3 regions of the Methylobacterium sp. 391_Methyba4 genome follow, and region 3 is predicted to be linked to each of the others. Evidence: predicted binding sites of a transcription regulator. Region 3 holds the regulator's gene; each other region holds the start of a gene.

Evidence for each region. The regulator PhoB, encoded in region 3, activates phosphate uptake and scavenging genes when phosphate is short. The targets are predictions, from matches to a motif close to TGTCATNNANCTGTCAT.
Region 1: a site for PhoB is predicted at 2,521-2,537, ahead of ppk2 (polyphosphate kinase 2). Genes of this name have one in related genera too.
Region 2: a site for PhoB is predicted at 7,645-7,661, ahead of P9K36_RS21175 (UDP-2,3-diacylglucosamine diphosphatase). Genes of this name have one in related genera too.

The regions. Positions count from the first base shown of each region.
Region 1 covers NZ_CP121475.1:5,804,284-5,814,737, forward strand. The annotation lists gene P9K36_RS27280 (MFS transporter) at 1-550, shown strand, start outside; gene P9K36_RS27285 (cupin domain-containing protein) at 646-1,170, shown strand; gene P9K36_RS27290 (hypothetical protein) at 1,287-2,147, opposite strand; gene P9K36_RS27295 (hypothetical protein) at 2,207-2,482, opposite strand; gene ppk2 (polyphosphate kinase 2) at 2,637-3,554, shown strand; gene P9K36_RS27305 (hypothetical protein) at 3,635-3,883, shown strand; gene P9K36_RS27310 (hypothetical protein) at 4,418-4,645, shown strand; gene P9K36_RS27315 (helix-turn-helix domain-containing protein) at 4,653-5,609, opposite strand; gene P9K36_RS27320 (MucR family transcriptional regulator) at 5,749-6,174, shown strand; gene P9K36_RS27325 (hypothetical protein) at 6,316-6,831, opposite strand; gene P9K36_RS27330 (hypothetical protein) at 6,863-7,387, opposite strand; gene P9K36_RS27335 (pirin family protein) at 7,556-8,494, opposite strand; gene P9K36_RS27340 (aldo/keto reductase) at 8,692-9,723, opposite strand; gene P9K36_RS27345 (HlyD family secretion protein) at 9,835-10,454, opposite strand, start outside.
Region 2 covers NZ_CP121475.1:4,509,665-4,520,118, reverse strand. The annotation lists gene P9K36_RS21205 (amino acid permease) at 1-599, opposite strand, end outside; gene P9K36_RS21200 (hypothetical protein) at 734-1,264, opposite strand; gene P9K36_RS21195 (PA0069 family radical SAM protein) at 1,422-2,537, shown strand; gene P9K36_RS21190 (methyl-accepting chemotaxis protein) at 2,925-4,949, shown strand; gene P9K36_RS21185 (ribonuclease HII) at 4,966-5,565, opposite strand; gene P9K36_RS21180 (glycosyltransferase family 1 protein) at 5,721-6,767, opposite strand; gene P9K36_RS21175 (UDP-2,3-diacylglucosamine diphosphatase) at 6,778-7,593, opposite strand; gene P9K36_RS21170 (aminotransferase class V-fold PLP-dependent enzyme) at 8,113-9,321, shown strand; gene P9K36_RS21165 (D-2-hydroxyacid dehydrogenase) at 9,425-10,366, shown strand.
Region 3 covers NZ_CP121475.1:2,901,734-2,912,187, reverse strand. The annotation lists gene pstC (phosphate ABC transporter permease subunit PstC) at 1-859, shown strand, start outside; gene pstA (phosphate ABC transporter permease PstA) at 872-1,762, shown strand; gene pstB (phosphate ABC transporter ATP-binding protein PstB) at 1,783-2,598, shown strand; gene phoU (phosphate signaling complex protein PhoU) at 2,717-3,436, shown strand; gene phoB (phosphate regulon transcriptional regulator PhoB) at 3,625-4,320, shown strand; gene P9K36_RS13550 (protein-disulfide reductase DsbD domain-containing protein) at 4,468-6,639, opposite strand; gene P9K36_RS13545 (aminopeptidase P family protein) at 6,759-8,597, opposite strand; gene P9K36_RS13540 (hypothetical protein) at 8,725-8,988, shown strand; gene P9K36_RS13535 (Rmf/CrpP family protein) at 8,989-9,177, opposite strand; gene P9K36_RS13530 (50S ribosomal protein L11 methyltransferase) at 9,226-10,146, opposite strand; gene P9K36_RS13525 (hypothetical protein) at 10,445-10,454, shown strand, end outside.

The DNA.
Region 1 (10,454 bases), 2.9 Mb from region 3:
GGCCACCAGCAACACGCTGTCGCTGTGGATGCCGCAGATCCTCAAGGGGTTCGGCCTCAGCAACCTGGAGACCGGCCTGCTGAGCATGATCCCCTTCGGCATCGCCTCGGTGTTCATGATCGTCTGGGGCCTGCGGGCGGACCGCAGCGGCGAGCGCATCTGGAGCACGGCCCTGCCGCTGGCACTGACCTCGCTGAGCTTCGCCCTGACCCTGCTGACGGGCTCCCTCTGGATCACCCTGGTCCTGCTCTCGCTGGTCCTGCTCGGCAATTACGCGATCAAGGGCCCGTTCTTCGCCCTGGCGACCGAGACGCTGCCGCCGGCCCAGACGGCGGCCGGCATCGCGGCGATCAACACGCTGGCGCATCTGGGGACCGGAGCGATCACCTCGCTGATCGGGGTGCTGCGCGAGCAGACCGGCAGCTTCCCCGTCGCCCTGCTGCCGCTCTGCGCCCTCACGGGCATCGGCTGTGCCCTGGTCTTCTGGATCGGCCGGCACCCGTCGCGGCCGCCGGCCGTCGGCCCGGCCCCGTCGATTGCGGGGGGCTGAAGCGGTGGGGAACCGGCCGGCCGCGCGTCGATCCCGCGACCGGCCTCCTCGGCGATCCCGCGCCGCCATGCCATGATGGCGCGGGAGGATTCGACATGCACGACAGCGGCGACGATCACACGCACCCGCATGCGCACGACGAGGCCCACGAGCCGGGCGCCCCGGAGCGGTGGAAGCACGACGGCGTGCGGGTCATCCCGGGCGACCGGCTTGATGCCAACACCGCGCAGACGCCCGGCATGTTCCGGCAGGCGGCCGTCAACGCCGCCCGGGTCGGCGCCCAGAAGATCTGGGCCGGCACGGTGGCGATCCAGCCCGACGCCAAGACCGGCGTGCACCATCACGGCGAGCTGGAGAGCGTGATCTACGTGGTCTCCGGCCGGGCCCGGATGCGCTGGGGCGACAAGCTCGAATACGTGGCCGAGGCCGGCCCCGGCGACTTCATCTTCGTGCCGCCCTTCGTGCCGCACCAGGAGATCAACGCCTCGACCGACGAGCCCCTGCATTGCGTGCTGGTGCGCTCCGACAACGAGGCGGTGGTGGTCAACCTGCCCGATGTCGAGGCCGCCGAGACGCCCGAGACCGTCTACTGGGTCGATCCGATCCACAGGCATCCGTGAGCGACCGGCGCCCGCGGCGATAGGCCGGACGCCGCGCCCCGGCGGCCGCGTCGAGTGCGGAAGCGGCCTCGCCCGGCCGGCCCACCGCGTCTTCCCCCCCGGATGCCCCGCCGGCCTCAGACGGGCCCCGATCCGGGATGCGGGCCCATGCGGCGGCGGTCGTGTTCGATGGCGAAGACATGGGCGTAGAGGTTGGCGACCCAGCCCCGGCCCTCGACCGTGAGGTCGAGGAAGCGGATCGCATCCCCGATCACGGGCTCGATCTTGCCCCAGAAGAAGGACGGATAGCGCTCGGCAAGGTCGGCCGGGCTGTCGTAGCCGAGTTCCGCGTTGACGCCGATCTCGGCGAATTCGTGAAACAGCGCATTCAACTTGCGCGGATAAAGCGGGTCGCCGAGCTGCCCGATCAGGTCGGCCGCCCGCAACAGGCCCGCCTCGGTCCCGGTCTCGCGATGCGCGTCGTCTTCCGGCACCGGGAAGCGGGTCAGCTCGATCGCCCGGATGACCCGGCCCGCATCGACGAGATCGTGCGTGCCGAAGCGCTCCTGGACAGCGAGTTTCGAGCGCTCGACGTGATACGGCGCCAGCGCCGCATCGGAGGCCCCGCGGGGCAGGCACACGGTCCCGCCCCGCGCGTCGATGACGAAGGCCTGGGCCCGGTCGCCCGCGCAGACGCCGCGCACGTAACCGATGTCGTGGTAGAGAGCGGCCAGGATCATGTGCAGCCAGTCCTCCGGCGTGACACCCTCGTGCAGGAAGCGGCCGCGCAGGATGTCCTGGGCGACCAGGGTGACGAGGGCCGTATGATCGCCGTCATGGTAGAGGGCATCGCTCCCGACGATCCGCTCGATCGTCAGGCGCGCCGAGGCCTCGATGATCTCGGCATAGCGCGGCTCCCGGCTGCCGAAGGTCCGCTGGTAGGTGACGGCGAGGTGCTCGCCGAGGGCATCGGCGAGCATCTTGGTCGCGTCGAACATGGTCGGGCCTCGCCGTCAGCTGCGGCCGGCGGCGACGCGCCGGGCCGGGTCGGTGCAGATCACGTGGACCGCTCCCCGCGTTGCACCAGCCGTTCTTCGAGATAGGCCGCCGCATCCGCGTAGAGTTCGTAGCGGCGGAGCAGGACCGCGCGCTTCTCGGCCGGCGTCGCCGCATCGAGCTTGCCATGGGCCTTGTCGGCGCGGGCGCGCATCTTCCTGGCGAGCTTCTCGAACGCCGCGTCGATCCGGGCGCCGACCTTCTCGCCTTCGGCCCGCGCCGGATCCAGATCGCCCGGCGCCCGCCCAGGCGGGGGCTTCGTCGCTTCTCCAGCCATGACGCGTCTCCGGTCGCGGTGCTCCGTGGCCGAAGCGTATGACGGAACGATCACGGGGGCGATACCGGATCGTCCGCCCGCGGACCGATCGCTTCTCAGGCCTGTCACGGAAGGCTGCTCTAGCTCGGCCGTCCGACACGCAGGGGGACCCGCGATGAGGCTCGACGACAGTGCTGCCCTGGATGCCGCCCTGGAGGCGATCCGGCGCGACCTTGCCGACAGCTACGATGAGGAGGTGGAACTCGGGCTCGAGGAGGAGCGCCTCGATCGGCTCGCCGCCGACGGCGCACAGCCCGAGCGCCTGGACCGCAAGGTCTATTTCCGCGAACTGCTGCGCCTGCAGCACGAACTGGTCCGCCTCCAGGACTGGGTGCAGGATCGGAAGCTGCGTGTCGTCGTCCTCTTCGAGGGCCGCGATTCGGCCGGGAAGGGCGGCGTGATCAAGCGGATCACCCAGCGCCTCAACCCCCGCGTCTGCCGCGTGGCCGCCCTGCCGGCCCCGAGCGAGCGCGAGCGGACGCAATGGTACTTCCAGCGCTACGTCTCTCACCTGCCGGCCGGCGGGGAGATCGTGCTGTTCGACCGGTCCTGGTACAACCGCGCCGGGGTCGAGCGGGTGATGGGCTTCTGCACCGAGGCGGAGGTCGAGGAGTTCTTCCGCTCGGTGCCCGAGTTCGAGCGGATGCTGGTGCGCTCCGGCATCGTCCTCCTCAAATACTGGTTCTCGATCACCGACGCGGAACAGGAATTCCGCTTCCAGATGCGGATCCGCGATCCGCTCAAGCAGTGGAAGCTGTCGCCGATGGACGTCGAGTCGCGTCGGCGCTGGGAGGATTACACGCGGGCGAAGGAGGACATGCTGGCGCGCACCCACATCCCCGAGGCGCCCTGGCGGGTGGTCGAGGCGGTGGACAAGCGCCGGGCCCGCCTGAACTGCATCAGCCATCTGCTCGGCCAGATCCCGTACGGCAGCGTGGAGCACCCGCCGGTCCACCTGCCGGCCCGCCTGCGGCATGCGGATTACGTGCGCGGTCCGGTCCCCGCCGAGATGTACGTGCCGGACGCGTACTGAACGGGGCGCCGCGGCCCGGGGCGGGAGTCGTGATCCTGTCGTGCAGACGCCGCTATAGCGCCGCCATGGCGAAGCGCCCGATGACCCTCGACCTGTTCACGACCCTCGACATCGTCGATGACGACGTCTCGGCCGTCGTGGACGCGTATCTGGCCGATCCCACGCCCGGCTCTGTGGCGTTCGGGGACGGCTTCCGCATCGACCCTGCGGTGGCGGTGGCCTCGCATCCCTTCGCCCGGACGCTGATCGATCAGCCCTGGGCCGATACCGGACTGCGCCGGGCGGCGATCCGCGCCGCCATCCTGCTGGCGGAGCCCGAACGGGTCTGATCGAACCGGGCCGTTCGGCCCGTGACTGTCGCGCTCGGGATGGCGGGCCCCGTCGCACCGCCGGCGCGGTCGCGTCGCGGCGGCGCCCGGTCGGCCCGCTTGCGCGCGATCTGCGCCCGATCTTCGCCCGATCTTCGCCCGTGCCGGACCTCCTCCTAAAGCGGTATGCGCGCGGCCTTCCATCGGCGCGGCGACCCGGATCTATCCTGGGGCGATCACGGGGCGGATGGACGGCCCGCCGCCACGGTGAACGATTGGTTTACCCAATCGGCAAACTTGCACCGACCGCCCCGATCCGGATGCGATCGGCCGGCGTTCTACGGGCAGTTCCACCGGAGACGTGCTGCCATGCTGATCTTGAATCCGCTGACCGGACAAACCGTCGAGGTGCGTGTTCCCCGGCCGAAGCCGAAAGCCGCCTGAACGCGCGTCGCGTTCCGCTCGGCGGGCGGCCCCGGAGGCCTCCCGCGCTCCGCTCGCTTCCCCTGCACGTCCGCGGCATCGGCGGCGTGCCCCTCCAGGCCCGCCCACGCCATGATGCCGACCGACCTCGACAGACCCGCCGAACTGACCCTGTGGCCGGGCTACGCGCCCGCCCGGGTCGCCGACTCGCGCAGCTTCCCGACGCTGCGGGCCGCCCTGGCCGCCGCGGTCGCGGCGATCGACGCCGAGGATGCTAGCCCGTGGATCATCACGGAGGACGGCGACATCCTCGCGCCGGGATGGATCCGGGCGAACTCCGCGGAGACCCGTCGCCAATAGCCGGCCGTCAGCCCGCGATCCCGGGCGCCCTCCGGTAATCGCTCGGTGAGAGTCCGTAGCTCTCCTTGAAGCGTCGGCTGAAGTGGCTCTGGGTACTGAAGCCGCAGCTATAGGCCAGCTCGCCCACGGACAGGTGGCTGAAGCCGGGATCCGTGAGCCGCTGTGCGGCGCTCTCCAAACGCCGCCGCCAGATCCAGTCTGCGATGTTGCGGTCCTGCTCGCGGAACAGCGTCTGCAGGTGGCGCAGCGACACGCCGACCGCCGCCGCGAGCTGGGCGGGGTCGAGATTCACGTCGCCCAGATTGGCCTCGATATGGGCCAAGGCGCGCTGAAAGATGAGGATCCCCTGGATGTTCCTCGGGGGCTCGTGGGCGAGGCGCTCCGCGATGCTGGCGACCACCAGATCGACGCCGATCGAGGCCATGCGGTTCGCCATGTCCGGGGTCATCTGACCGGCGGTGCGGGCGAGTTCCTGGAAGAAGGTCGTGACCATCGACGTGCCGACCTGGTCGGCCCCGATCGTCAGGGCCGTGAAGCGGCGCGTCGAGCCGAGCGCCCGTTCCAGGCACGCGCGCGGCATCTCGATGAACAGCGTCTGCGTGTCGCCATCCGAACCCATGACGGCTGGCCGCCGATCCATCACGACGATGTCGCCGGGATTTTGGATCGCCGTGCGATCGTCCTGCGCGCTGAACACGCGGCCCTTCAGGGTGATCGCGACGTTCAGCGTCTCGTATTTGCCGTGCCGCCGGATCGTGTCCGGGGTCGCGACGGTCGTGACGGCACTCTGCGTCACCCGGGTGATGAGCAGAGGTCCGACCTCGGCGGCCTCCAGGGAGCCGGCGAATCCGTGAGCGGCGGTGGGCGTAAGTTCGACAGGCACAATGCGATCGAAGATCGTCTCACGCCAGAAGCGGAAACTGTCTTCTGGCGCGTAATCCGCCGTCGAGAACAAAGTCCTCATTGCAACTTCTTGTATTCGGGCGCCCGCGTGCGCGCTCAGGAAAACGGTAGCACGCTTCCAGGCAAGCGCAATGGGACGGACCAACCTATGAAGGTTTTCATCCCATTCAGGAGGCCGCCCCGTGTCCCCATCGACTCCGATGAGCCCCCAATCCAATATCGAGCTGGTTGCTGGGCTCGTCGTTGCCTACGTGTCGAATAACCGGGTCCCCGTGAGCGAACTGCCGGCCCTGATCGCGCAGTGCCACAGCGCGATCAGCGCGCTGGCGTATCCCGGGAGCGGGCCGGTGACGGCGGCCCCGGATCTGCAGGTGCGGCTCGACAAGCCGAGCGCGGCACAGGTCCGCGGCTCGGTCCGGCCCGACGGCATCATGAGCTTCATCGACGGGCGCGTCTACAAGACCCTCAAGCGCCATCTGACGGCGCATGGGCTGGACCCGCAGAGCTATCGCGCGCGCTTCGGCCTGCCGGGCGACTATCCGATGGTCGCCCGGGAATATGCCGAACGCCGGGCCGCGCTGGCGCGTGCGATCGCCCAGGGCGTGCCCCGCGACCGGGCCGCCTGAGCCGGCGGATCCCGACGGGCTGAGGCCGCCCCACCTCGGATTCCGACGAGGAGGTTCTCCTGACCGGGCAACGGGCCGTCTTCCCGGGGCCGATGACCCACCGGGAGACCGGCGTTTCCGAAAGGCCCGGCGTCCCGCGCTTCAGGCGGCCGCATGCCGGCCGTCCGGCAGCAGATCCCGGCTGGCCTGTTCGATACGCTTGAGCCAGTCCTCGGCCGACTCCGCCCGCACGATCGCGGCCTCGGCGCGCTCGTCGGCGTCCCGGACCCGCCCGTCGGCCAGCGCCTCGACCTCGCGGACGCGCAGTGCCGCCTGGGTCTGCACCTCCTGCAGATGCGCCCGCAGCGCCTCGATTTCCTGCCGGGCCGCCTGCAGCTCCGCAGACAGGGTCTCGCAGGTGGCGGATCGCTGGCGCAGGCGCTGATCCTGCTCCTGGGCCGCGATGCTCGCGGCCGACAGCGTGTCCAGAACCTGGCTCCAGTCCGCATCCGGCCGCGACGGTGGCTCGGACGGTGGCTCGGACGGCGTCTCGGGACCCGCTCCGGAGGCCGCCACCGGGAGCGGCCCGGCGACCGCCGGATTGCCGTCGGCGGTCGCCGGGGCCGGCTCCGCGCGCGCGATGCGTGCGTCGAGCTCTGCCCAGAAGGCCGCGTTCATCGCCGCCGCGATCCGGCCGGGCCCGCGCGGGTCACGAGGCCGCCCGGGTGGCGGAGGCCCGGGTCCGGGCGTCCTGTGGGCCCGCCTGCGTCACGAACTCCGCGTCGATCGTCTCGGCGATGCGTTGGAGCATGAGTTCCGCCGCTGCAGCCCGCTCTTCGGCGGCCGCGGCCCGGTCCTCGGCGGCCTGGATCAGTTTGATCGCCTGCGCATGGACCTCGTGGGTCTCCCGCTCGGCCGCCTGCACCTGGGCGCGGGCCGCATCCATGTCGGCCCGCACCTGCCGCAGGAGATCCTGGACGTGCGTCTCCTGCTCCTGCGCCCGGTCTTCGACGTCCCGGATGTACCGGGCCGCGCCCTGCACCCGCTCCAGCAGGTCCGGCCACCGCTCCACCGGCGACGGGTTCGGATTCCGGCCCTGCGCGGTGGCGCGCTCGTCCGCGGCGAGAAGGACCAGGTTGCCGGTCCGAATCCGGGTCGTCGGCTCGCGGACGTCGCGCGCGGCGGCTTCGATCGGTGTCAGCGTCTCGGCCTTAGGGTGCTTCGTCTGTTCCATCACGCGTCCTGCCGGCAGGGTGCAGCGCAAGCCTCCGATGAGGCATCGGTGTCCGTCCCACACCGATGGAAAATGGTTAACAACTCCTTAACACTCGCGCTAGGGTTGCGTTCGAGCGGCCATGATCGCCTGTCGCTGCACGCCGGACCGCCGGATCGGGCTGTCGGCTCAGGGGTAGCGGACGGGCTGCGGATCCTCCGGCAGGGGGATGAATTCGGCGTCGTTCGGCACCGTGTCGAACCGGCCCTGGCGCCAATCCTCCTTGGCCTGCGCGATCCGCTCGGGGCGGGAGGAGACGAAGTTCCACCACAAGTGGCGTGGACCATCCATCGGCTCGCCGCCCAGCACCATGAACCGGGCCCCCTCCAGGGCGCGCACGCTGATGCGGTCGCCGGGCCGGAACACCAGCAGCTGGCCGGGCCCGAAGCCGTCGCCGGCGATCTCGATGGCGCCCGCCACCGTGTAGATCGCCCGCTCGTCGTAGGTCGGATCGAGGGGCAGGACGGCCCCGGCCTCGAGCGCCACGTCGGCGTAGACCATCGGGCTCGAGGTGCGCACCGGCGAGCGTGCGCCGAAGGCCTCGCCCGCGATCAGCCGGACGGTCTTGCCTTCGCCGGTGAGGACCGGCAGCGCGGCGGCGTCGTAATGCTCGAAGGCGGGGGCGTTCTCCTCGTCCCGGTCGGTGAGGGCGACCCAGCTCTGGATGCCGAACAGCCGGGAGCCGGTCTGCCGCAGCGTCGGGGCCGTGCGCTCCGAATGGGTGATGCCGCGGCCCGCGGTCATCCAGTTCAGCTCGCCCGGCCGGATCGGCAACTCCGTGCCGAGGCTGTCGCGGTGCATGATCTCGCCGTCGAACAGGTAGGTGACGGTGGAGAGGCCGATATGCGGATGCGGCCGCACGTCCATGCCCTGCCCGAGCAGGAACTCGGAGGGGCCCATCTGATCGAAGAAGATGAAGGGGCCGACCATCCGGCACTCGGTGGAGGGCAGCGCCCGCCGCACCGCGAAGGAGCCGAGATCGCGCGAGCGGGGCACGATCAGGGTCCGGATCGCGTCGCAGCTGAAATGGTCGCCCGGGATCGGATCCTCGGCACTGTGCCAGCTCATCGCCTTGCTCCTTCGCGCGGGGAGGGAGGAGCGCCATCGGCTGCTGCGCGGCGCCCCGGATGGCGGAGCCGACATCGTTCGGGATCGGCCGGCCATCCGCAGGCATCCTGGACCGGGACCGCACGAGTTGAAACAGAAACGATCGAAACGCATCGTTTCCGATTTCCGCCCTCAGGGTCCCGGCCGCGCGCCGCTGGCTACCAGACCGTCGGCTTCGGGTTGCGCTCGTCAAAGCCCTTCTGGTGCCAGTACGGATAGATCGGCGTCTCGTGGCTCGCCGCGTCGAGGCGGGCGACCTGCTCGGCGGTCAGGGTCCAGCCGAGGGCGCCGAGATTCTGCTTCAGCTGTTCCCCGGTGCGGGCGCCGACCACGATGTTGCACACGGTCGGCCGGGTCAGCAGCCAGTTGAGCGCCACCTGCGCCACCGTCTTGCCGGTCTCGGCCGCCACGGCGTCGAGGGCGTCGACCACGCCGAACAGGTATTCGTCGGAGACAGGCGGCCCACCCTCGGCGCCACCGGCGGCGATGCGGCCGCTCTGGTTGGCCTGTCCGCGGCGAATCTTGCCGGTGAGGCGGCCCCAGCCCAGCGGGCTCCAGACCATCAAGCCGACACCCTGGTCGATCCCGAGGGGCATCAACTCCCACTCGTAGTGCCGGCCGATCAGCGAATAGTAGCCCTGGTAGGCGACGTAGCGGGCGAGGCCGTGGCGCTCCGAGGTCGCGAGCGCCTTCATGAGCTGCCAGCCGGAAAAATTCGAGGCGCCGATGTAGCCGATCTTGCCCGCGCGGGTGAGGTCGTCCAGCGCCCGCAGGGTCTCGTCCACGGGGGTGAGCGCATCGAACCCGTGCATGAAGTAGACGTCGATATGGTCGGTGCCGAGCCGCTTCAGGCTGGCCTCGCAGGCGCGGACCAGGTGGTAGCGCGAGGAGCCCACCTGGTTCAGGTCGTCGTTAAACCGGAAGGTCGCCTTGGTGGAGATCAGCGCCCGGTCGCGCTTGCCCTTGAGGGCCTGACCCAGGATCTCCTCGGAGGCGCCGCCCGAGTAGATGTCGGCCGTGTCGAAGAAGTTGACCCCGGAATCGAGGCAGAGATCGACCATGCGGGTCGCCTCCGCGACGTCCGTCTGGCCCCAGCGCTGGAAGAATTCGTTCGTGCCGCCGAAGGTGCCGGTGCCGAAGCTGAGCACCGGCACGGTAAGGCCGGAGCGTCCGAACTGCCTGTAGTCCATCGGATCCTCATCGCGATCGCGGGCGCCGCATGTCGGCGCGCCTGCCGGTCTAACGCGGCCGCCGCCCCGGTTTTCCCGGCGGCGGGCATGCCACGACGAGGGCCGTGCGCGTCAGCGCCGCGACTCGACGACCGGCGCCCCCTCGCAGCGCTGGCCGGCGGCCGCGCCGGTGCGCCGGTCGGGCGGCAGGGCGTCCGGGGATCCGGCCTTCTCGGGCAGGATCGCGACATTCGCCGTCATCCCCGCCGCCAGCACGATCGGGCACGGCACGTCGTCGAGGTCGATCCGGATCGGCACCCTTTGCGCCAGCCGGACCCAGGTGAAGATCGGATTGACCGTCGGCAGCCCCTGAACGCCCGGGGCGGCGTCGGCGACGCTGATGCCGCGGCCGAGGCCGGTCACCCGGCCCCGGATCGGACGGTCCGGCCACGCCATCAGCGACACCCGCGCGGCGTCACCCTCGCCGATGCGCGGCAGCTGGGTCTCCTCGAAGTAGCCTTCGATCCAGAAGCTGTCGCCGTTGACCAGCGTCAGCGCCGGCTGCCCCGTGGCGGCGAACCCGCCCTCCTGCAGCAGCAGGTTGGTGACCCAGCCGTTCACGGTGGCCCGCAGGGTCGTGCGCTCCAGGTTGAGCCGCGCCTGCGCCAGCGCGCCCTCCGCCTGGACCACGTTGGCCTGGGCGGCCTGCGCCTGGCCGCTGGTCGTCTGCTTCTGCTGCGGGGTGGTGGCGA
Region 2 (10,454 bases), 1.6 Mb from region 3:
ACGGTGAGCTTCACCGCGACCATGATGTTGTTGAAGCGCGCCGATTCCTTGGTCCCGCGCATCAGCAAAATCGTGATCAGCGCCACGATCAGCACCGCCGGCAGGTTGAACAGAGCCGTCCCGCCGCCGTCGATCGGCGTGCCGGGCGCGTTCGCGAACTGGGCCGGGATCACGATCCCGACGGTCTTCAGGATGCTGATGACGTAGCCCGACCAGCCCACCGCCACGGTGGCGGCACCCATGGCGTATTCCAGGATCAGGTCCCAGCCGATGAGCCACGCGAAGAACTCGCCCAGCGTCGCGTAGGTGTAGGTGTAGCTCGACCCCGCCACCGGGATCAGCGCGGCCATCTCGGAGTAGCACAGGCCGACGAAGGCGCAGGCGATGCCGCCGAGCACGAAGGACAGCATGATCCCCGGTCCGGCATACTGGGCCGCCGCCGTGCCGGTGAGAACGAAGATGCCGGCGCCGATGATCGCCCCGATGCCCATCGCGGTGATCGAGAGGGCGCCGAGCGACTTCGAGAGCTGCTGCTCGCCCTCGCCGCTCTCGACGATGTCGTCGACCGATTTGCGCCCCATCAGGCCCGACGATTCCATTGCACCATCCTTCCAGGTCGAGCCGGGTCAGCCCGCTTCCACAGATGTAGAGTCGGCGAAATTTCTGCCGCGCTTCAAGTGTTGTAGAGGCGGACTGACCGACAACAACGAGGGCCGGCGCAAGATTCTGCCGGTCAGGCGCGTTCGATCCGGGCGATCAAGGGCCGGACCTTGAGGCGCGCCGCGAACGGGCCGCCGCTCCGCAGGGCCTCGCGCCGGACGACGTCCCCGGCCCGGGCCTGCCGGGCACCCATCACGCTCTCCAACCGGCCCACGAGCCGTTCGAGCCAGCCTGCGGCCGTACGGTGCAGGCGGCCGAGGGCCGTCTCCGGCCGCGCCGTCCCGACGAAGCGGTCGAGGGTGCGGATCCAGCCCTCGGCCGGAACGTCCCCGGCCTCAAGGCACAGGATCCAGTCCCGGCGAGCTGCGGCAGCGCCCGCGGCGTAGGGGTTGCCGCCCCGGTGCAGCACGAGCGTCGCGCCCGTGGCCTCCGCGACGGCCGCCACGGCTTCACTCTCGCTGCCCGAAACGATCACCGCGTCGCCGATGAGGCCGCCGGCCACGCCGGAGACCAGCACGCTGAGCGTGTCGGCCAAGCGATCGATCGCGTCCGGATCGGCCGGGTCGGCCAGATAGGTCACGGCGGAGAGCATGAGCGCGCGCATAGACGATTCTGCGCCGCCGTAAACCGCCCGGCCGCCGTCGGGCGGCCGTGTCGCTGTCCGGACAGGCGACAAAGCTGTGTCTGCCTGAAAAAGAGGCGTTCGGCCGACGGCTGTTCGCTCTATGTTCCGAGCGGGGTCGGGCAGGAGACGAGTCGCCATGGTGTCGATACCCGATGACGTCTCGGGCCGGCCCGCCCAGCGACTCGGCCCGAGCGGCGTGCCGCGGGATGCTCGGCGCGGGCGTGGTGCCACGGCCAATCCCACCGGCCGCCACGAGCCGGCCCGGCGGGAGACGTTCCACGAGGAGACCGGGATGGCGGACGCGCCGGCGCCCCTGCGCACGCAGGTCACCCCGGAGCGCTCCACGCGGATCATCGCCCGCAACAGCTCGCCCGACATCCCCTTCGACCGGTCGATCAACCCTTATCGGGGCTGCGAGCACGGCTGCATCTACTGCTACGCGCGCCCCACCCATGCCTGGCTCGGCCTGTCGCCGGGGCTCGACTTCGAGTCGCGGATCTTCACCAAGCCAGACGCCGCAAGGCTGCTGGCCCGCGAGATGGCCGCGCCGGGCTACCGGCCCGAGACGATCGCCCTCGGCACCGCCACGGATCCCTACCAGCCCGTCGAGCGCGCGCACCGGATCACCCGCGCGGTGCTGGAGGTGCTGCGGGACGCCCGACATCCCGTCAGCATCACCACCAAGTCGGACCTCGTGCTGCGCGACCTCGATATCCTGGCGGCGATGGCGGCGGACAATCTCGTGCTCGCGGCGATCTCGTTGCCGACACTGGATCCGGACCTCGCCCGCCGCCTCGACCCGCGGGCGCCGCGGCCGGACAAGCGGCTCGTGGCGATGCGCGCGCTGAGCGCGGCGGGGGTGCCCGTCATGGTCAACGTCTCGCCGATCATTCCCGGCCTGACCGATCACGAGATCGAATCGATCCTGGCCGAGGCGCGTGCGCACGGGGCGAGTCGCATCGGCCACGCGCTGCTGCGCCTCCCCGGCGAAGTCGCCGACCTCGTGGCCGACTGGTTCGCCGAGCACTATCCGGAGCGCAGGGCGCGGGCCTTCGCGCTCCTGCGGGAAGCCCGGGGCGGGCGCGAGAACGACCCGCGCTTCGGCCACCGCTTCCGCGGGGAGGGGGCCTACGCGGCGATGATCGGCCAGCGGGTCCGGCTCGCCGGCACGCGACTCGGCTTCGCCTTCGGGCGGATGGCGCTGAACCGGGAGTTCTTCCGCAGACCGGGGGCACAGTTGTCGCTGTTCTGAGACGGCGCGGCGTCGAGCCCGGCTGGCCAGGATCGTATGAGCGGAGCGCCTGCCGGGCCAGATGAATCCGCCGTCGGTGCAGCAGCTTATCGATCATCCATCTCCAATTCCGCTCGAAATGGCGACGTACCGCACTCGTTGCGTCAATCGGGACTTCGATTGCGCGAATACTCGGCTTGTTGACTCTAGGTTTAATCTTAATTGCCAAAATACATATTTCGATTGAGTCTTGAATTCGAGGTTGACAGCAAAGATCTTTTGTCATCTATGAAGTCGTTTTCTAGATTTTCATTGAGAAGGACTTACGGTTTGTCTCGATATTTCAGATTTTCAATAGGATCGATTATCGGAGTAGTATCGCTGAGTATGGGAGTAATGCTGCTTGCCGTGCGTACAGACACGCTCCTGAGCACTGTGGAGCACGCGCGAGAGGGGCAGCGCGTCGTCACGCTCACGCGGGTCAGCCGCACGCTGCTCCGGTCGGTGATCGCGACCCGCATGGCGCGGGGCATCGTTCAGAAGGTCCTGGCCGTCGAGGGTCCGATCTCGGTGGCCGACAGGGCGGATCAGCTGTCCGAGCGGCAGGCCCTGATGGACGCGGAGACGGAATTCTGGACCCTTGTGCGCGACCTCGCCGTGCCGTCGGTCCAGGCGACGCTGGAGCCGCTTCGGAGCGCGCAGGCGACCTTGGCGGCGCTGAGGCCACAGATCGACGCGGTCGTCGCGCTCCCGAGGGAACGCCGCGATGCGGCGTTCAGACAGACCTTCGACACAGCCGTCACGAGCCTCCTCAACGCCTTCGCGGCAACCAACGCCGCGGTGGACGCGGCCATCCCGCGCCGGGACACGGCGGTCGCGCAGGCCCTCGACATCAAGCGTGCCAGCTGGGCGACGCGGGTCGCACTCGGCAATTCCTGGCGCCGTATGGAAACCTCGGTGGCCGCCAAGGCGTCTTGGTCGCAGGAGGAGATCATCGCGGCGGCCGAGGAGCGGGGACGCCTGATGGCGGACTGGGGTAAAGTCGTCGACCTGTTCACGGAAGACGTCCCGGTCGCCCTGCGTGCCGCCTTCCAGAAGGCGCAGGCCAGCAACTTCGAGGGCGAGTCGGCGCGGCGGCGCGTCGCGATCACGGACGCGCTCAGCCGGGGCAGGGCGCCCGGCATCGAGGCCGATGCGTTGCGCGCGCGCGACATCGCCGACGGGAGGGCGCTTCTCGATCTGGCCCACGCGGGTCTCGACGCGATGATCGACCGGGCCCAGCTCCTCGCCGCCGAGTCGCAGCGCGCGCTTTTCGGGGCCGTGCTGTTCCTGACCGCAGCGGTCCTGCTGGCGGTCGGCGGTATCGTCATCGTGTTCCGTTGGGTGCTCCGGCCGTTGCGGGCCATGACCCAGGCCATGCAGGCGCTCGCGGGAGGAGACGCCGACGTGCCGATCCCGGCCCGAGAGCGGCGGGACGAGATCGGCGCGATGGCGGCGGCCGTGCAGGTCTTCCGGGACAACCTCGTCCGCACCCGCGCCTTGGAGGCCGAGGCGGCTGAGGCGGCGCTGGCCGCGGAGGCGCAGCGTCGGAGCATGACGCTCACGATGGCGCAGGGTTTCGAGTCGGCGGTGGCCGGCATCGTCGGTCAGATCTCCGCCGCCGCGGCCGAATTGCAGACCACGGCCTGGCAGATGACCACGACCGCCCAACAGACTGCCAGCCAGTCCGATACCGTGGCCGCCGCCGCCGAGGAGGCGTCCACCGGCGTCAGAACCGTGGCCGCCGCCGTGGAGGAACTCGGCACCTCCGTCCAAGAGATTGCGCGCCAGGTCCAGGGCTCGTCCGAACTGGCACGGGCCGCCGTCGGCGAGGCCGACCGGACCGCCGTGCTGGTGGCCGCGCTGAACACGGCGGCCGCCCGGGTCGACGCGGTGGTCGAGCTGATCGCCGGCATCGCCGCGCAGACGAATCTGCTGGCGCTCAACGCCACCATCGAGGCGGCGCGGGCCGGCGAGGCGGGGCGGGGCTTCGCGGTGGTCGCCACCGAGGTGAAGGACCTCGCAGCCCAGACAGGCCGCGCCACCGAGGAGATCGGGCGGCAGATCTGCGAGATCCAGACCGTCACCGGTCAGGCGGTGGAGGCGATCGGGACGATCACGGGCCGGATCGGGGAGATCAGTGCGGTGGCCGCCGCGATCGCGGCGGCGGTGGAGCAGCAGGGGGTGGCCACGCAGGAGATTGTCCGCAACATCACGCAGGTCTCTACGGGGACGCAGGAGGTGACCGGCACCATCGCCGGGGTTGCGCAGGCAGCCGACCAGACGGGGCGCGCGGCCGACCACGTCCTGACGGCCGCGACCGCGCTCACGCGTCAGTCGGAGCAGCTCGCCGTCGAGGTCGGTCGCTTCCTGGCCGGCGTCCGGGCTGCGTGACCCCAGGGGGCCGGGATCAGTCGAAGGCCCGGGTGAAGCTGATCCGGTGATGCGGGCTGCGGCCGAGTTGCGTCAGGCCGGCGCGGTGGACGGCCGTGCCGTAGCCGACGTTGCGCTCCCAGCCGTAGCCGGGATGGCGCTGAGCCAGGCGCCGCATCAGCCGGTCGCGGAACACCTTGGCGACGATCGATGCGGCAGCGATCTGCGGCACCAGCCGGTCGCCGCCGACCACGGCGCGACCCGGAAGGCCCGGCAGGGCGTCGCGCCCGTCGACCAGCACGGGCGCGGCGAGGCCGAGCCGGGCGACCGCCCGCGCCATTGCATCGAGGGTTGCGCCGCGGATGTTGATCTGGTCGATCAGCGCCCGGGAGCCCGCCGCCACCGCGACCCGGGCATGGGTGTGGATCATGGGGGCCAGACGTTCCCGGGCCGGCTCCGGGACGCGCTTGCTGTCGTCGAGGGCGCCCAGCAGGTCGGCGGGGATCGCCGCCGGATCGAACCAGACCGCGGCCACCACGACCGGCCCACAGAGTGCGCCGCGACCGACCTCGTCGCAGCCGATCACCGCCGGGTAGGCTGCGGCCCGGTTGGGATCGAAGGGCGCCCGGCCCGCCATCGGCTTGGTCGGCGACGTGGCGGCGACCGACTTGCCGACCAACTTGCCGACCGACTTAACAGTCGACTTGGCAGGCGATTTGGCGATGGGCGGGGCGGACGGCTTGGCGGGCGGCATGACGCCGTCCTGCCATCCCGCGCGGGCGCCGTCACGGGTCAGGCGGCGTCCCGGGTGCCGCGCGCGCCGCCATGCGCCTCGATGATATTGCCGAAGAACTGCCGCGCGCTCACGTCCCAGCCGCAGCGCAGGGCCTCGGCCCGGCACTCGGCCCGCGACAGCCGCAGGGCCGCCAGCGCGGCAGCCCGGAGATCCTGATCGAGAACCCCGACGCGACGGCCGCCGACCACGTCGTTGGGGCCCGGCACCGGGAAGGCCGCCACCGGAAGGCCGCTGGCCAGGGCCTCGAGGAGCACGATGCCGAACGTGTCGGTGAGGCTCGGGAACACGAAGACGTCGCAGGCGGCGTAGACCGCCGCGAGGTCCGCGCCGGTGCGGGTGCCGAGGAAGCGCGCCCCCGGCGCGAGACCCTGCAGCCGCGCGCGGTCCGGCCCGTCGCCCACCACGACCTTGGTGCCGGGCAGGTCGAGGGCGAGGAAGGCGGCGACGTTTTTCTCCACCGCCAGCCGCCCGACATAGAGGAACAGCGGCCCGGGCAGGTCCGCGAGTTCCGCCGGCACGGGCGTCCCCGGTCCGGCGGGCCGGAACCGTTCCGTGTCTACGCCCCGGGTCCAGCGCATCAGCCGGCCGAATCCCCGCGCCGCCAGTTCACCCTGGAGCGAGGCGGTGCTGACCATCGTTCCCCGCGCCGCGCCGTGGAACCGGCGCAGATAGGCGTAGGACCACGCTTCCGGCACCGGCGCGCGGGCCGCGAGATATTCCGGGAAGCGGGTGTGGTAGCTCGTCGTGAACGGCAGGTTGTGCGCCAAGCAATGGCGCCGCACGGCCAACCCCACGGGCCCCTCCGTGGCGATATGCACGTGGGTCGGCCGTTCCGCCGTCCAGCGCGCCGCCACCCGCTCCCGGCTGGCATAGGCGAGGCGGATCTCGGGATAGCCCGGGAGCGGCAGCGACCGGAAATCCGCCACGGAGAGCAGGGCTGTCGCGAAGCCGTGTTCCGGGGCGCGGCGGACCATCTGCTCCAGGGAGCGGACGACGCCGTTCACCTGGGGATGCCACGCGTCGCTGGCGATCAGAAGCTTCACGGCGGTGCCCTCAAGCCACCGCGCGCCGGCCCGCCAGGGGTTGCGGCACGGCCTCGGCCGCCTGCGCCCGCAGGAGGCTCGGATAGTGCAGAACCTCGATCCGGCCGTCGTAATGCTCCACGAGACCGGTGCAGGATTCCACCCAGTCGCCGGTGTTGAGGTAGCGCAGGTCGCCGATCGGCCGGTCCGCCGCATGGTGGATGTGGCCGCAGATCACCCCGTCGGCACCCTGGCGGCGCGCCTCCTCGGCCAGGATCGTCTCGAAGCGGCCGATGAAGCTCACGGCGTTCTTCACGCGCAGCTTCGCCCAGGCGGAGAGCGACCAGTAGGACAGGCCGAGGCGCCGCCGCACCTTGTTGATCAGGGTGTTGAGGGACAGGGCCAGGGTGTAGGCGCCGTCGCCGAGATGGGCGAGCCAGCGCGAGTGCCGCACGACCATGTCGAACTGGTCGCCGTGGATCACGAGGTAGCGCTTGCCGTCCGCCGCCTCGTGGATCGCGGTCTCGGCCAGCTCGATGCCGCCGAAGCTCGTGCCCACATAGTCGCGCAGGAACTCGTCGTGGTTGCCGGGCAGGTAGACGATCCGCGCGCCCTTGCGGACCTTGCGCAGGAGCTTCTGCACCACGTCGTTGTGCTCCTGCGGCCAGTACCAGCCCGAGCGCAACTGCCAGCCGTCCACGATGTCGCCGACGAGATAGATCGTGTCGGCGTCGTAATCCTTCAGGAACGACAGGAGCAGGCCGGCTTGGCAGCCGCGCGTTCCGAGATGCAGGTCGGACAGGAACAGCGTCCGCACGCGGACCGGCATCTCCTCAACCTCGGCCACGGCAACCCTCTCCCGGCGGCTGAACGGTGCCGGGATCCAGAGCGCGATCCCATCTCAGTTTGATGACGCGGAGTCCCGGCGGGGCCACCCGTCCGCGTTGCGGCGCCGCAAAGCATCTCAACCGGACCTCGGCTTCGTTGCGCCGCACAAAAAATTTTTTTGCCAAGTTCTGGAAGTTTTTCCGGTTTTCCTTTCGAGCTTCGCCCGCTCATAATACCAGGAACCGGCGGCTCGGCACGAGTTCGGCCGGACCTTGACAGGAAGGCGGCGAGGACGGCCCTGAGGCCGTTGGACGGGACGGCATTTCGGAGGCGACCGGCGCGCGGGGGCGTGCCGCGACGCGAGCGGCGTGAGGCCGCCTGCCGCTCCGCGGAGGCCCCCCGATCACGGCAGAGGATGGCGTTCGAGGGGGCGCGGCGCGAGCCGCTTTCGACGGCGCCGGACCGACTCCCTGAGGACGCTTGGACAACCCGGCGCGGGTTCACGCCCGCGCACAATGGATTTTTCGGAGGAAACATCATGGCCGCAACCCGGCGCCCCGGTCGCAACCACCTCTTCATTCCCGGCCCTACGAACATCCCGGAGCGCGTCCTGCGCGCCATGCACGTGCCGTCTGAGGATCACCGCTCGCCGAGCTTCCCCGAGCTGGTGAAGCCGCTGCTCCAGGACTCCAAGATGGTGTTCGGCTCGACCGCCGGGACGGTCATCCTGTTCCCGTCCTCGGGCACCGGCATCTGGGAATCGGCCCTGTCCAACACCCTCTGCCGCGGCGACACGGTGCTGACCTCGCGCTACGGCCAGTTCAGCCACCTCTGGGTCGACATGGCCCAGCGCCTCGGCCTCGACGTGGTCGTCCAGGAGGAGGAGTGGGGCACCGGCGCCGATCCGCAGAAGATCGAGGAGGCCCTGCGCGCCGACAAGGACCATAAGATCAAGGCCGTGATGGTCGTCCACAACGAGACCGCCACGGGCGTCACCAGCGACATCGGCGCGGTGCGCAAGGCGATCGACGCCGCCGGCCACCCGGCGCTGCTGTTCGTGGACGGCATCTCGTCGATCGGCTCGCTGCCGTTCTACATGGACGACTGGAAGGTCGACTGCGCCATCGCGGGCTCGCAGAAGGGCTTCATGCTGCCGGCCGGCCTCGGCCTGATCTGCATCAGCCCGAAGGCGCTCAAGATCGCCGAGGGCGGCACCGGCCGCAACGACCGGCTCGGCCATGCCTACTTCGCCTGGAAGGACCAGCTGGCCGCCAACGCCACCGGCTACTTCCCCTACACCCCCGTCCTGCCGCTGCTCTACGGCCTGCGCGAGGCCCTGGCGATCGTGAAGGAGGAGGGGCTGGAGAACGTCTACCACCGCCATCACGTGCTCGCCGAGGCGACCCGTCAGGCCGTGGCGGCCTGGGGCCTCAAGCCCTGCGCCAAGGAGCCGAAGTGGAACTCCGATACGGTCACGGCGATCGTGGTGCCGGAGGGCGCCGACGCCGCCAAGGTGATCATCCACGCCTACGAGCGCTACAACCTGTCGCTCGGGGCCGGCCTCTCGAAAGTCGCCGGCAAGGTGTTCCGCATCGGCCACCTGGGCGACCTGAACGAGCTCTCGCTGCTGGGCGCCATCGCGGGCGCCGAGATGGCCATGATCGATTGCGGCATCAAGGTCACGCCGGGCTCGGGCGTCGCCGCCGCCTCCAGCTATCTGCGCGAGAATCCGCTGCATAAGGCGTAATCGGCGCACGCGATCGGGGCGGGGCCGGGTTGCCGGGCCCGCCCCGACGCGCAAGTAAGAACAAGACTATCGAGGAAACTGCCCGTCGTACGAGAGGGGTCCTATGACCAAGAAGATCGTGTTCCTGGATCGTGAATCCCTCGATGCCAGGGTCCGACCGTTCAACTTCCCGCACGAATACGTCGAGCACGACTCGACCTGGACGCCGGAAGAGATCGTCTCCCGCCTCCAGGGGGCGGAGATCGCGCTGATCAACAAGGTCCCGATGCGGGCCGAGACGCTGAAGCAGCTCCCCGACCTGAAGCTGATCGCCGTCGCCGCCACCGGCACCGACGTGGTCGACAAGGCCGCGGCCAAGGCGCAGGGCATCACCGTCGTCAACATCCGCAACTACGCCTTCAACACCGTGCCGGAGCATGTGGTCGGGCTGATGTTCGCCCTGCGCCGGGCGATCGTGCCCTACGCGAACTCGGTGAAGCGGGGCGACTGGGCGAAGTCCAAGCAGTTCTGCTACTTCGACTACCCGATCTACGACATCGCCGGCTCGACGCTGGGCATCGTCGGCTACGGGGCGCTCGGCAAGTCGATCGCCAAGCGCGCCGAGGCGCTCGGCATGACGGTCATCGCCTACGACGTGTTCCCGCAGGAGGGGCTCGTCGATTTCGAGACGATCCTGACGCAGTCCGACGTGATCACGCTGCACGTGCCGCTGACCCCCGAGACCAAGGGCATGATCGGCGCGGCCGAGTTCAAGAAGATGAAGAAGAGCGCCATCCTCATCAACACGGCCCGCGGCGGGCTCGTGGACGAGGCGGCCCTGCTCGAAGCGCTCAAGGACGGCACCATCGCGGGCGCCGGCTTCGACGTGGTGGCGCAGGAGCCGCCCAAGGACGGCAACATCCTGTGCGAGGCCGACCTGCCGAACCTGATCGTCACGCCGCACGTGGCCTGGGCGAGCAAGGAGGCGATGCAGATCCTGGCCGACCAGCTCGTCGACAACGTCGAGGCGTTCGTGGCGGGCAAGCCGCAGAACGTGGTCGAGTAGGCACGACAGGCCCCCTCTCCCGTGCGGGAGAGGGTTGGGGTGAGGGAGGAGAACTCTCCGGATGAGGCACGCCCCTCACCCTGTCCCT
Region 3 (10,454 bases):
GGTGCTGCTCGTCCTCGCCGGCATCCTGGGCTCGATCCTCTACGGCGGTTGGCCCGCCTTCCGCGAATTCGGCTTCGGATTCCTGACCTCCAGCGCCTGGAACGTCGGGACCGAGCAGTACGGCGCCCTGGTGGCGGTGATCGGGACCGTCGCCTCCGCCTTCCTGGCGCTCCTGATCGGCGTCCCCGTCTCCCTCGGGATCGCGGTCTACCTCACCCAGCTCTGCCCGGGCTGGGCCCGCAAGCCGGTCGCCATGACGATCGAGCTGCTCGCCGCCGTGCCCAGCATCATCTACGGCATGTGGGGCCTGTTCGTGTTCGCGCCGCTCTTCGCGCGCTACATCCAGATCCCGGCCTCGAACCTCGTCGAGGGCATGCCGATCGTCGGCACCTTGTTCTACGCCCGGGTGCCCTCGGGCGTCGGCGTCTTCACCGCCGGGATCATCCTGGCGATCATGATCGTGCCGTTCATCGCCTCGATCGCCCGCGACATGCTCGACCAGATCCCGACCGTGCTGCGCGAGAGCGCCTACGGCATCGGCTGCACCACCTGGGAGGTGGTGCGCCACGTGCTGGTGCCGCAGGCCTCGGTCTCGATCATCGGGGCGATCATGCTCGGCCTCGGCCGGGCGCTGGGCGAGACGATGGCGGTGACCTTCGTGGTCGGCAACGCCAACCGCCTCTCGGCCTCGATCTTCGATCCGAGCTCGACCATCGCGTCGCGCATCGCCAACGAGTTCAACGAAGCCGACGGCCTCCAGCTCAACGCCCTGATGGCTCTGGGCTGCATCCTGTTCGTGATCACCTTCGTGGTTCTCATCATCGCCCGGCTGCTGACGCGCCGCGTCCAGGCCGCCTGAGGAGCACGCGCGATGGACGCCTCCCCCACGATGACCGCGGCGCCCCGGCGCCGCTCCGGCCGGGTCCGTCAGGGCCGGCGCATCGCCGACCGCACGCTGCGGGTTGCCTGCACCGGGGCGACTCTGGTGGGCGCCCTGGTCCTGGGCTCGATCCTGGTGATGCTGATCGTCCAGGGCGTGCGCGGCTTCACGCCGACCCTGTTCACCAACCCGACGCCGGGCCCCGGATCCGAGGGCGGCGGCATCGCCAACGCCATTCTGGGCAGCCTCGTCCTGACCGGGATCGGCATCGTGATCGCGACGCCGGTCGGCGTCATGGCCGGGACGTTCCTGGCCGAGTACGGGCGCGGCTCGAAGCTCGCAGCCCTGATCCGCTTCCTCAACGACATCCTGCTCTCGGCGCCGTCGATCCTGATCGGCCTGTTCGTCTACACCCTGATGGTGCGGCCGATGGGCACCTATTCGGGCTGGGCCGGCGGCGTCGCGCTCGCGATCATCGCCGTTCCGGTGATCGTCCGCACCACCGAGGACATGCTGCGGCTCGTCCCCGGAACCCTGCGGGAGGCCGGCGCGGCGCTCGGGGCGCCGCCCTCGACGGTGATCATCAACGTCACGTGGCGGGCGGCCTCGGCCGGCATCGTCACCGGGATCATCCTGGCCCTGGCGCGCATCGCCGGCGAGACGGCGCCATTGCTGTTCACCGCGCTCAACAACAATTCCTGGTTCTCGGCCAACCTGATGGGCGGCGTCGCGAACCTGCCGGTGATGATCTACCAGTTCGCCCTGTCGCCCTACCCGAACTGGCAGGGCCTCGCCTGGGCCGGCGCGCTTCTGATCACCGCCACCATCCTGGTGCTGTCGATCATTGCCCGCCTTGTGATCAAGCCGCAGACCTCGCGCTGAGACCCTTCGAGGACACGACGATGAACGCCGCCTCCGCGATCCCCACGGTCGAGCTGAACCGCAACCGCGCCGACGAGGGCGGTCCCGTGCGGATCGCCGTGAAGCGCCTGAACTTCTACTACGGCAGCTTCCACGGGTTGAAGGACGTCAACCTCAACTTTCACGACCGGCAGGTCACGGCGCTGATCGGGCCCTCGGGCTGCGGCAAGTCCACCCTGCTGCGCTGCTTCAACCGGATCTACAGCCTCTATCCGGAGCAGCGGGCCGAGGGCGAGATCCTCCTGGACGGCGAGAACATCCTCAGCCCCTCCATCGACCTGAACGAGCTGCGCTCGCGCATCGGCATGGTGTTCCAGAAGCCGACGCCGTTCCCGATGTCGATCTATGACAACGTCGCCTTCGGCCTGCGCCTCTACGAGAAGCTGCCGAAATCCGAACTCGACGGCCGGATCGAGGCCTCCCTGCGCAAGGCCGCCCTCTGGGACGAGGTGAAGGACAAGCTCAAGCAGCAGGGCACGGGCCTGTCGGGCGGCCAGCAGCAGCGCCTGTGCATCGCCCGCACGGTGGCGCAGCGCCCAGAGGTGATCCTGTTCGACGAGCCGACCTCGGCCCTCGACCCGATCTCCACCGGCCGCATCGAGGAGCTGATCGAGCAGTTGCGCGACGAGTTCACCATCGTGATCGTCACCCACAACATGCAGCAGGCGGCGCGCATCTCGCAGTTCACCGCCTTCATGTATCTGGGCCAGCTGATCGAGTTCGGTCCGACCAACCGGATGTTCATGAACCCGACGGAACGCCGCACCCAGGACTACATCACCGGCCGGTTCGGCTAGTCTGCCTGAACGCTCCGGTCTCGGGGAAGGCCGTCCGGTCGCCGCATCCGCGGAGGGCCGGCGGGTCCCCGAGGGCCTCCCCGGAGCGCCGCCCCCGGGACCCATCGAAGGATTCGCCATGCCCGGCCATATCGTCACCTCCTACGACACCGACCTGGAGAACCTGCGTCGCTCGATCTCGGAGATGGGCGGCGTGGCCGAGAAGATGACCGCGGAGGCGACGGACGCCCTCGTGCGCCGGGACGACACGCTCGCCCAGGCGGTGATCGTCGCCGACAAGCGCCTCGACACCCTGCAGCGGGACATCGAGGAGCGCGCCGTGCTGTTGATCGCCCGGCGTCAGCCCCTGGCGATCGATCTGCGTGAGACGATCTCGGCGATCCGCGTCTCCGGCGACCTCGAGCGGATCGGCGACCTCGCCAAGAACGTCGCCAAGCGGGTGGTGGCGATCTCCGATCAGGCGCCGGCCCAGAAGATCGTTCTCGGCGTGCGCCACATGAGCGACCTCGCGGAGGGCCAGCTCAAGGACGTTCTCGACGCCTATGCGAGCCGCGACGTCCAGGCAGCCCACGATGTCTGGGAGCGGGACGGCGAGATCGACGCCCTTTACAATTCGCTGTTCCGCGAGCTCCTGACCTACATGATGGAGGATCCGCGCAACATCTCGTTCTGCACGCATCTTCTGTTCTGCGCCAAGAACGTCGAGCGGATCGGCGACCACACCACCAACATCGCCGAGACGATCCATTATCTCGCCACGGGCGAGGCCCTGGCGGGCGACCGGCCGAAGAACGATGCGTCGAACTATGCGACCGTGGACGGGGTGCCGGCTCCGTAAGCGGGCCGCCCCCGGTCCAGGCGTCGGCCTGCGCGCGCTCCTGTGGGGCGCCGCCGGAGAATCGGAGCGTGCGGGTTGAGGCTGAGCGGCGCCTCCTGCACCCTCCGCCTGCCCGCCGGCTCCAAGGAGAGTCGGCGCGCCTGCAGGCCGTATGGCGCCGCTTCGTGAACGGATCTTCGAACGTGAGCATGCAAGTCCTGATCGTCGAGGACGAGGAGGCGCTGACCACGCTGCTGCGCTACAATCTGGAAGCCGAGGGCTTTCTGGTGGATTCCGCGGCTCGCGGCGACGACGCGGAGCTGCTCCTGGCGGAGCGGATTCCCGATCTCGTCCTGCTCGACTGGATGCTGCCCGGCCTGTCGGGCATCGAGCTGTGCCGGCGGATCCGGGCGCGCCGGGAGACCGAGCGGCTGCCCGTGATCATGCTCACCGCCCGGGGCGAGGAGGGCGACCGGATCCGCGGTCTCGGGACGGGCGCCGACGACTACATCGTCAAGCCGTTCTCCGTCCCGGAACTGCTCGCCCGGATCCGCGCGCTGCTCCGCCGGGCCAAGCCCGCCCATGTCTCGGACCGGCTGGCGGCGGGCGACCTCGAACTCGACCGCACCGGCCATCGCGTCCGCCGCGGCGGCGAGGAGCTGCATCTCGGCCCCACAGAGTTCCGTCTGCTGGAATTCCTGATGCTGGCGCCGGGCCGGGTCTTCTCCCGCGAGCAGCTCCTCGACGGGGTCTGGGGACACGACGTCTACATCGACGAGCGCACGGTCGACGTCCATGTCGGGCGGCTGCGCAAGGCACTGAACGGCCCGCGCCAAGCCGACCCGATCCGTACGGTCCGCGGCTCGGGCTACGCCTTCGACGAGACGTTCTCGCTCGACGCTTGAGAGGGGCGCGAAGCGTTCCGGGACAAAGGGTTCCGGGCCGGAGGCCGGTCGGCCGCGCCGCCCGCCCGCTTGCAGCGAAGGGAGCCAGGGACGTTCGAGGCCGGCGGATGCTGCGAGGCCCGGCGGCCCCCCGGGCCTCGCGCAGATTCAGCGGGTCAGCGCCGCGCTCCGGCCGGACGCGACCGGCACGGCGTCGAGCGCCGCCAGAACCGTCCCCTCGGTGAGGATCTGCGGAAGCACCTGAGGCGCTCCGGTTCCGGTATAGAGGAGGTAGAGCGGCACGCCGCTGCGCCCGTGCTTCTCCAGCAGACGGGTGATCTCGGGATTCTGGTTGGTCCAGTCGCCCTTCATGTAGGTCACGCCGCGCTCGGCCATCGCGGCCCGCACGGCCTTGGTGTTGAGCGAGGTCGCCTCGTTCACCGCGCAGGTGATGCACCACGCGGCGGTCATGTCCACGAAGACGGGGCGGTGCGCGTCCACCAGGGCGTCGAGACGCGCTTGAGTGAAGGGCTCGACCCCGTCGGCGGCGGCCTGCGCCGACGGCGCGGCGCGGTCCCGCGGAAGGGTCACGGCGAGGGCCGCCACGGCGACCAGCGCGAGCGCCGCAGCGACCCGCGCGACCCGGCCCGCCCCGGGCGCGGCGGCGCGGCCGTGTTCCCAAGCCCAGGCGGCGAAGCCCACCAGGACGAGGCCGATCAGTGCCGCCAGCAGCCCACGCGGATCGACCTGCTGCGCCAGTACCCAGATCAGCCAGGCCACGGTGGCGTAGACCGGGAAGGCCAGGACCTGCTTGAGGGTCTCCATCCACGCGCCCGGCCGCGGCAGCGCCCGCAGGGCCGGCGGCCAGAGGGTCAGCACCAGGAAGGGCAGGGCGAGGCCGAGGCCGAGGCTCGCGAAGACGGCGAGCGCGACACCGGCACTCTGCGTCAGCGCGAAGCCCACCGCCGAGCCCATGAACGGCGCCGTGCAGGGGGTCGCCACCAGGGTCGCCAGCACGCCCGTGAAGAACGAGCCGCTCAGGCCGGCACGCCGGGTCAGGCCGTCTCCGAGGCCGGCGAGCCGGCCGCCGACATGGACCACCCCGGACAGGCTCAGGCCCATCGCGAACAGCAGATAGGCGAGGGCTGCGACCATGGCGGGCGATTGCAGCTGGAAGCCCCAGCCGATCGCGGCCCCGCCACCCTTCAGGGCGATCAGCAGGGATGCGAGGCCGAGGAAGCTCGCCAGCACGCCGGCCGTGTAGGCGAGGCCGTGCAGCCGCAGCCGCGCCGGGCCCTCGCCGGCATGCCGCACGAGGCTCAGCACCTTGATGGACAGCACCGGGAAGACGCAGGGCATCAGGTTGAGGATCAGGCCGCCCAGAAAGGCGAAGGCCGCGGCGGTCGCGAGGGTCAGCGCGTCGAACTCGGCGACGGCCGGCGGGGCTCCGGCCGGATTCGGCGCGCTCGACGCGGCCGCGACGGCAGGAAGCACCGGCTCGTCACCATACGCGAAGGCGAGGCGGCGGGTGCCGTCCGTGCCGACCTCGTCGATCGTCAGGACGCCGGGCAGGGCCGCGGGCGCAGGATCGGTCGGGCTGCTGCGCGCGATGGTCAGATGCAGACCGGTCTCGTCGACGGTCATCACCTGCGCGGCGGCGTTGTCGATCGCCGTCTCAGCATAGGGGAAATAGGCGGCGTTCCGGACGGATTCCGGTTTCAGGCCGGTCGCGGCGAAATCGAGCTGGAGCGTGTCGCCCTGGCTCGACAGGCGCAGGGGCCAGAGCGCCGGCGCGGGTAGGGCAGCCCGGGCGCGCGCGAACAGCGCGGCGTTGGCCGGGTCCGGCTCGGCCTTGCCCACCGGCAGGGTGAGCGCGAGATCGGCCGAACCGGGGACGCACTCGGTCTCGCAGACGAGATAGGTCAGCTTCGCCTGGATCTGAACGGGATTGGCCGGGTCGAGGCTCGGCGGCGGCGTCACGGGCACGAGGAGCGTGACCTCACCCTCGTAGCCGTAATTCATGAGGGTCGCGATCGGGATGCGCTCCGGCGCCGGCCATCGGATCGCGCTGGCGTTGAAGCCGGCCGGCAGGGTCCAGGTCACCTCCGGAGGCAGTCCGGAATCGCCCGGGTTGCGCCAGTAGACGTGCCAGCCGGGCTTGATCTGCATCCGCACCGCCAGCGTGAACGGCTGCGCGCCGGCGACCGCGGCGGGCTCGGCCACGAGGCTCGCCCGCACGAGGTCGGCCGGCGTGCGGAAGCCCTGCGGGACCCCTTGGGCTGCGGCGGCCGAGAGGCTCGCGGCGAAGGCCAGGATCAGAATGGCGAGGCGGCGGATCATGCTGTCCCTTCGCGCGCAGGGCGGGCGCGGTTTCACGCGCGGTGTATCCGGGCCAGCGCGGGCGTTTCGATGGCGGTGGGTCTTACCACGGGCCGCGCCCGGGATCCCACGCCGATCGCTCAGTCCGCGAGCGGCACGGTCGCACGCTCCAGCCAGTCGCGCGTCCCGGCATCGACCCGGGGCGCCAGGGTCTCGCGCACCCGGGCGTGATAGGCATCGATCCAGGCGCGCTCCTCCGGTTCGAGCAGGTCCGGCTGGATCAGCCGCCGATCATAGGGGGCGAGCGTCAGGGTCTCGAAGCCCAACATCGGGCGCTCGCCGCCCGCGATCGTGCGGGGCTCGACCAGCACGAGGTTCTCGATCCGGATTCCGTAGGCGCCGCGGGCGTAATAGCCCGGCTCGTTCGACAGGATCATGCCGGGCTCCAGCGCCACCGTGCCGGTCTTGGCGATCCGCTGCGGTCCCTCGTGCACCGACAGGAAGGCGCCGACGCCGTGGCCGGTGCCGTGATCGAAGTCGAGCCCCGCCTGCCAGAGCGGCGCCCGGGCGAAGGCGTCGATCTGAGCGCCGGTCGTGCCGACAGGAAACACCGCCCGGGCAATCGCGACGTGGCCCTTCAGCACCCGGGTGTAACGGTCGCGCATCTCGGCGCTCGGCGTGCCCACCGCGACTGTGCGGGTGATGTCGGTGGTGCCGTCCGGATACTGCGCACCGGAATCGATCAGGAACAACTCGCCGGTCCGGACCGTCCGGTCGGTGGCGCGGCTCACCCGGTAATGGACGATCGCGCCGTTCGGCCCGGATCCCGAGATCGTCGGGAACGAGACCTCGCGCAGATCGCCGCCCGCCGCGCGGAAATCCTCAAGGGCCTCGACGGCGGCGATCTCGGTGAGGCCCCCGGCCGCGGCCGCACCGTCGAGCCAGGCAAGAAACCGCACGACACTCGCCCCGTCGCGGACATGGGCGGCGCGCGCACCGGCGATCTCGGCGGCGTTCTTGACCGCCTTCATGCCGGTGATCGGATCCTTGCCGACATCGGCGGTGCCGCCGGCAGCCTCGATCTTTTCCTTCAGGGCGACGGCGCCGGTCGCCGCGTCGAGGCGGACACGCACGCCGGCGAGGGATCCCAGCCCGTCGTCCAGTTCCGCCCGGGGCAGGATCTCGGCGATCGGGGCCAGCACCGCGCGCAGCGCCGGATCGACCTCGGGCGAGACCAGGAACAGCCGCGCCAACCCCTCGCGCGGCAGGATGGCATAGCCGAGGGCCAGGGGCGTGTGACCGACATCGGAGCCGCGCAGGTTGAAGGCCCAGGCGAGATTGTGCGGATCCGAGATAATCAGCGCATCGCAGCCGCCCTCGGCGAGGGCCGCCCGGATCCGGGCGATTTTGTCGGTGCAGGCCTCGCCGCACAGGGCGTCCGGATGGAGCACCACCGGCCCGGCGGGGGGCCTCGGGCGGCCCGCCCAGACGGCGTCGACGAGGTTCGGCACGGCCCGCACCGTGCCGCCGGCCCGGGTGGCGGCCCGCTCCAGGCGTGCGAGACCGTCGGGTGTATGCAGCCAGGGATCGTAGCCCAGAACCTGATCCCTCTTGAGGTTGACGCCGATCCAGGCTTCCGGCGTCGACTCGGCCAGCGGCACCACCGTGAGGATACCGGTATCGACCTGTTCGGGCGCCTGCAGGGTGTAGCGGCCGTCGACGACCAGCGCGGCGGATTCCATCAGGATCACGGCCGTCCCCGCAGAGCCGGTAAAGCCGGTGAGCCAAGCCAGCCGTTCGGCGTCGGCCGGAACGTATTCGGACTGGTGCTCGTCCGCCCGGGGCACGACGAAACCGTCGATCCCGTGCTCGCGGAGAGCGGCCCGCAAGGCCTCGATCCGCTCGGCGCCCTTCCGGTGGCTCGGGTCGTCGAAGCTCTGGAAGCGCTGACGCGGCTGGGGCGGACGGGGCTCAGTCATGAGGCGAGCCTAGCGCCCGCCGCTCCCACGCCGCAACACCCCGTCCTCAGAGGAGGCGTCCGGGTGCGGCGCCTAAAAGATCGCTAACAATCTTATCACGCCGCCGGATTTGGCCTATTCCTCAGACATGCCACGCCGCGTCTACTACCGGATCAGCGACAGACCCGATGGCCGCTTCGACGCCATCGTGACGATCGAACCCAACACGGTGGTTCGCCGGGACGGATTCGATTCGCTCGCCGAACTCGAAGAATGGGTGGACGGTCTGCGCGTGCTGATGGCGGCGCTCGGCGCTCCCGTGTCGCGGGCAGACGGGGCGGAAACAGCAACCGAAACCGCCCCCGCATCGGATGGTTCGACGCCGTCGGGCCGGCTCCGCACCGCGCGCTGATCAGCGCTTCGCGACCGGCAGGTCCGGCATGCGCTCGATGGGCGCGCCGTCGTAGCCTTCGAACCACGCAACGCGTGCGGGCGAATTCGCCGGATAGGGGCACGCGTCCTTGGGACGGCCCTGGGCCCGGGCGCGGGCGCCCTCGGCGATGGGGTCCGCGGGCGGATCATGGAGCGACGTCTGGCTCATGGCCAATCAACGCGCCGGCGCGCCGCCGGTTCGGGGCGCCTCAGCGCCTCAGGGCCGTGGGCGGCGGGCGGCGCCGCCGCGCATCAGGACCAGGGCGACCCAGCCCTCGATCATGCCACGGCGGACGAGGGAGAAGCCCTGGAGGCGGTAGGCCGAGAGGACGCCGGGCACGTCGCGCGCGATCAGGCCGGACAGGACCAGAACGCCCTCGGAGGCGACCACGCGCGTCAGCGTCGGCGCGAGGAGCCGCAGGGGCCGGGCCAGGATGTTGGCGAAGACGAGATCGAAATGGCGCGGCCGGTCGGCGAGGCGGTGGCGCACCCCCGGCCCCTCGTAGAGCTTGAGATAGGGCCCGAGCCCGTTGGCCCGGGCGTTCTCGCGGGCCGTGCGCACGGCCTCCGCGTCGAGGTCGCCGGCCACAACGGGTTGCCGCAGGGCCTTGGCGGCCGCGAAGGCGAGGATCCCGGTTCCCGTACCGACATCGAGGACATGGGCCGGGCGCCGGCGCTTCAGCTCCGAGACCAGCGCGCGCAGACAGCCCAGGGTGGTCCCATGGTGGCCGGTACCGAAGGCGAGGGCCGCCTCGATCTCGATGGGCAGATCGTTGCCCCGCACGGCGTCGCGGTCATGCGAGCCGTGGACGAGGAAGCGTCCCGCCCGAACCGGCTTCAGCCCCTCGAGCGACGCGCGCACCCAATCCTGCTGCGCGATGGTGCGAAACTCGGCCGCATCCGCCGCATCGCCGATGACGGGCCGGATCAGGTCCCGGACGTAATCCTCGTCGGGCGCGTCGGCGAAATAGGCTTCGAGGCGCCACGTGCGGCCGTCCTCGTCCTCGAAGGCGGCGACGGCCGTGTCCATGGGATCGAACATCTCACCCAGGAGGTCGGTCATCGCCCGGGCCGACCGTTCATCGGTCAGCAGGCGCAGGACGTGAGACGGGCGGTGGGGCGGCAGGCCTTCGAGCATGATGCCGGGCTGTAACGCCGGGGCGCGCCGCAGCCCAGGGGCTAACGCGAAAAAATACGGTCCCCGCCGGCGCAGGGAGGCCCGGGAGACGCGGCCGACGCGCGGCCGACGCGCGGTCCCGCCCTTTGTTGCCGGACAGACACAAGGGTGAATACTTGTGATCTCAGCGATCTAAATCAGTGTCCAGGGGCATCGCGCGTGCTTAAACAATCTCGGCTTCCCCAAGGCCAGACCCTCGACTCAGGCGCGCCGCACTTCGTGGAGCGGCGCGCCGGTTTTGACAGACGATCGTGCTGCCATGACATCGC